DNA from 2 places in the Streptomyces sp. NPDC098101 genome. Region 2 is predicted to be linked to the other one. Evidence: riboswitches for the same ligand, from Rfam matches in the RefSeq annotation. Region 2 holds a riboswitch; the other holds the start of a gene.

Region 1 (2,191 bases), 1.0 Mb from region 2:
CGCGACAAGGCGAGCGCCCTGACCGCGTACATCAACGGCAGTCTCTCGGCCCGCTCCTGGGACGACGCGACGGTCATCTGGGCGGTGCTGCTCGTCTGCCTGCCCCTGGCGGCGCTCCTCGCGCGGCCGCTGAGCATCGGTGAGATGGGCGACGACCTCTCCACCGGTCTGGGCGCCCGCCCGGACCGGACCGCGACGGCGGCGGTCGCCCTGTCGATCGTCCTGTCGGCGGGCGCGGTCAGCGTGGCCGGTCCGATCGCCTTCGTCTCCCTGACGGCGCCGCAGATCGCCAAGCGGGTCACCCGCAGCGGCGGGCCGCAGCTCGTCATGTCGGCCCTGCTCGGCGCCCTGCTCCTGGTCCTCGCGGACCTCGCGGCCCAGCAGCTGCCGTTCTTCGACGACCTGCCGGTCGGCCTGTACACGATGGCCGTCGGCGGGGTGTACCTGGGCTATCTGCTGCTGCGGGAGTGGAAGCGGCCCGTCTGAGGCGGGTACGGCGGGGAGGGGGAGGACCACCGGGTGATCCTCCCCCTCCCCGTTTGCGTCATCCGGTGAACGGCTCGCCGACGCGCAGGTTCCAGCGCCCGCTCCGGCCGCTGAGGTGGACGGCCGTCAGGGGGCGGACGTCCAGGCGCCGGGCGGTCGCGTCCGGCGCCCCGAGGGCGTGGACCGTCGCCGCGCGGACGACGTCGGGTTCGACGACGGCCGTGACGCGCCCCGACCCCTCCCGGAGCGCGTCGAGCCAGGCCCCGACCCGGACGCGCAGGTCGCGCAGGGACTCCCCGCCGTGCGGCGCGGCCTCCGGGTCGGACAGCCAGGCTGCCAGCCCGGCCTCCTCGGCGGCGGCGACGTCTTCGAGGGTCCTCCCCCGCCACCGGCCCATGGCGCAGCCGGCCAGGCCCGGCGCCGGCTCGGCCCGCAGGCCGAGGGCCCGGGCGGTGCCGAGGCAGCGCGCGGACGGCGAGGCGTACGCGCGCGTGGCGGGGTCCACGGCGGCCGCGAGGGCTTCGGCGCGGGCACGTCCCGCCGGGTCGAGGGGGCCGTCGTCGTCGAACCGGACCTCGCGCAGCGCGTCGTTCGTGGCGGGCGGGACGAGGGTCAGCCGGACTGTCATCGGGATCCTTCTCGGTCGGCGCCGGCACGGGGCGGCGGAGCGGTCCCCCGTACGGTACGGGCCCCGGGGAAGCGGGCGTTCCGCCCGGGGGCGCGCGGAAGGTGATCCAGGCCTCACGCCCTTAACAATGTCCACGTCACGCGGTACCGTCAGGCGACATTTGAACAGCGTGACGACGGCGATACGGAAGTCCGGTGGGAACCCGGCACGGTCGCGCCACTGTGTGCCGAGGCCTTCCCGGGCAAGGGGGGCCGCGGCGAGTCAGACCCGTGGACCGTCGTCCTGCACCACCGTTTGGGACGCGCGTTCCCGCAGGAGGTTTCATCATGGCCGAGGCTGCCGTCTCCGCTGCCGTTTCCCCCCCTTCCGTCGCCGTACCGGCTCCGCTGCCCGTGCGGGCCGTGCTGCCCTGGGCCTTCTTCGTCGGCCTCCTCGCGCTGATCGCCCTGTACTTCGTGGGCGCCGAGCAGGGTGCCACCTCCCTCTTCGCGGGTTCCGACGTGCACGAGTGGGTGCACGACGGGCGCCACCTGCTCGGCTTCCCCTGCCACTGAGAGGCGATCAGCACATGCACGCCTCGACTGTGAGAACCCTGTTGATCCGCGGCATGATCGCGGGTCTGATAGCCGGTCTGTTCGCCTTCGCCGTGGCCTACGTCGGCGGTGAGCCCTCCGTGGACGGCTCCATCGCCGTGGAGGAGGCCCAGGCCGCCCAGGAGGCGGCCCACGCCGGGCACGGCGGCGCGGAGGCCGAGGAAGAGGAGGAGGTGGTCAGCCGCTCCGCGCAGTCCACCTTCGGCCTGGCCACCGGCGTCCTCGTCTACGGAGTGGCGCTGGGCGGCGTCGCCGCGCTCGCCTTCTCCTTCGCGCTCGGCCGCATCGGCCGGTTCAGCCCGCGGGCCACCGCGGCGCTGACCGCCGCCGCGGCCTTCACCACCGTCTACCTGGTGCCGTTCCTGAAGTACCCGGCGACGCCGCCGGCCGTCGGCAACCCCGACACCATCGGGAAGCGCACCACCCTGTTCTTCCTGATGATCCTGCTCAGCGTGCTGCTCGGCGTCGGCGCGGTGATCCTCGG
Region 2 (2,191 bases):
GAAGACCGGCCGGGGGTTCCACACGTACGACCGGGCGGAGACGCCCGGACGGCCGGCCTGAGGGGGCCGGCACCCGCCGCCGGGGAGGGATCCGGTGGAGGGTCCCGAGAGAGGACCCGGCGGCGGTACGGCGAGGGGCCGGGGACGGGTGGTGCCGTCCCCGGCCCCGCTGCCGTGCGCCCGGCGCACCCGGACCCGCACGCCCTGGCCCGTACGCACGCCGGGCCCGTACGCCCGAGGCCCGTACGCACGGGACACGTACGCCCGCCGGACCCGTACGCACGGATGCCCGCACCGCCCGGCCCGTTCACCCCTCCGTCTCACTTTCTCGTCCGAATGGCGAGATACCCGTCCCCGGTCGCGGAACGGACCCCGTAGGCTGGCCCGGCAGCTGGTTCGCCCCGTCCGCCAGGCGGGATGCGTCGTAAGAGGGAACCCGGTGGGAATCCGGGACTGCCCCGCAGCGGTGAGCGGGAACGACCGCCGTCATACGCACTGGACCCGGGACGGGTCCGGGAAGCGACGGCCAGTAGGAACACCTCCTCGTGAGGACGTGCCCGCGAGTCCGAAGACCTGCCCGTTGCCCGCACGCGGAACGATTCCGCGCGCGGACATCCCGGTGACCTCGAGGGCGGGTCGGCGCACATACCAGACGGACGACCGCGCCCGCCGCGCGTGCTCGTACCGTCCGGTCCGTCGCCCCTTCGCGCCCCCGTCCCGTCTCCGGGACCTCAGGGATTCATCTCGCGAAGGAGATCTCCGTGACCACGAAGTCCGCAGCCGCGGCAGCACGGGCCACCGTCTACGGCTACCCCCGTCAGGGCCGTGACCGGGAGCTGAAGAAGGCGATCGAGGGCTACTGGAAGGGCCGCGTCACCGCCGACGCCCTCCGGTCCACCGCCGCCGAACTGCGCCGAACGAACTGGAAGCAGCTGGCCGAGGCCGGCGTCCACGAGGTGCCGACCGGCGACTTCTCGTACTACGACCACGTCCTGGACACCACCGTCATGGTGGGCGCGATCCCCGCGCGGCACCGCGAGGCCGTCGCGGCCGACGCCCTGGACGGCTACTTCGCCATGGCGCGCGGCACGCAGGACGTCGCCCCGCTGGAGATGACGAAGTGGTTCGACACCAACTACCACTACCTGGTGCCGGAGCTGGGCCCCGACACCGTCTTCACCGCCGACTCCGCCAAGCAGGTCGCGGAGCTGGAGGAGGCCCTCGCCCTGGGGCTGACGGCCCGCCCCGTCCTCGTCGGACCCGTCACCTACCTGCTGCTGGCCAAGCCCGCGCCGGGCGTGCCCGCCGACTTCGACCCGCTGACCCTGCTGGACCGGCTCCTGCCGGTGTACGCGGAGGTCCTCGCCGACCTGCGCGCGGCCGGCGCCGAGTGGGTGCAGCTCGACGAGCCCGCGCTCGTCCAGGACCGGACCCCGGCCGACCTGAACGCCGCCGCGCGCGCCTACCGCGACCTCGGGGCGCTCACCGACCGGCCCAAGCTGCTCGTCGCCTCGTACTTCGACCGGCTCGGCGACGCCCTGCCCGTCCTGGCCAAGGCCCCGGTCGAGGGCCTCGCGCTCGACTTCACCGGCCCCGCGGCCGCCAACCTGGACGGGCTCGCCGCCGTCGGCGGCCTGCCCGGCAAGCGGCTCGTCGCCGGTGTGGTCGACGGCCGCAACATCTGGGTCAACGACCTGGAGAAGTCCCTGGCCGTCCTCGGCACCCTGCTCGGCCTCGCCGACCGGGTCGACGTCTCCGCCTCCTCCTCGCTGCTCCACGTGCCGCTCGACGCGGCGGCCGAGAAGGACGTCGACCCGCAGATCCTGCGCTGGCTCTCCTTCGCGCGGCAGAAGACCGCCGAGATCACGACGCTGGCCAAGGGCCTGTCCCGGGGCACCGACGCGATCGCGGGCGAGCTGGCCGCCAACCGCGCCGCCCTCGCCTCCCGCGCGAACTCCCCCATCACCCGGAACCCGGCCGTGCGGGCCCGCACCGAGGCCGTCACCGGGGCCGACTCCCGGCGCTCGCGGCCGTACGCCGAGCGGGCCGCCGCCCAGCGCGCCCACCTGGGCCTGCCGCTGCTCCCGACCACCACCATCGGCTCCTTCCCGCAGACCGACGAGCTCCGCACGGCGCGCGCCGACCTGCGGGCGGGCCGGATCGACACGGCCGGGTACGAGGAGCGCATCCG

What was found. A riboswitch is a leader RNA that binds a small molecule or an ion and turns the genes downstream of it on or off. The one in region 2 is predicted to bind cobalamin.
Region 1: another riboswitch for cobalamin. It lies ahead of ACIQVI_RS05580 (CbtB-domain containing protein); the one in region 2 lies ahead of metE (5-methyltetrahydropteroyltriglutamate--homocysteine S-methyltransferase).

The regions. Positions count from the first base shown of each region.
Region 1 covers NZ_JBIWAS010000001.1:1,365,904-1,368,094, reverse strand. The annotation lists gene ACIQVI_RS05590 (FecCD family ABC transporter permease) at 1-486, shown strand, start outside; gene ACIQVI_RS05585 (histidine phosphatase family protein) at 545-1,114, opposite strand; cobalamin riboswitch at 1,239-1,401, shown strand; gene ACIQVI_RS05580 (CbtB-domain containing protein) at 1,441-1,668, shown strand; gene ACIQVI_RS05575 (CbtA family protein) at 1,683-2,191, shown strand, end outside.
Region 2 covers NZ_JBIWAS010000001.1:321,939-324,129, reverse strand. The annotation lists gene ACIQVI_RS01360 (3-hydroxybutyryl-CoA dehydrogenase) at 1-61, shown strand, start outside; cobalamin riboswitch at 376-596, shown strand; gene metE (5-methyltetrahydropteroyltriglutamate--homocysteine S-methyltransferase) at 762-2,191, shown strand, end outside.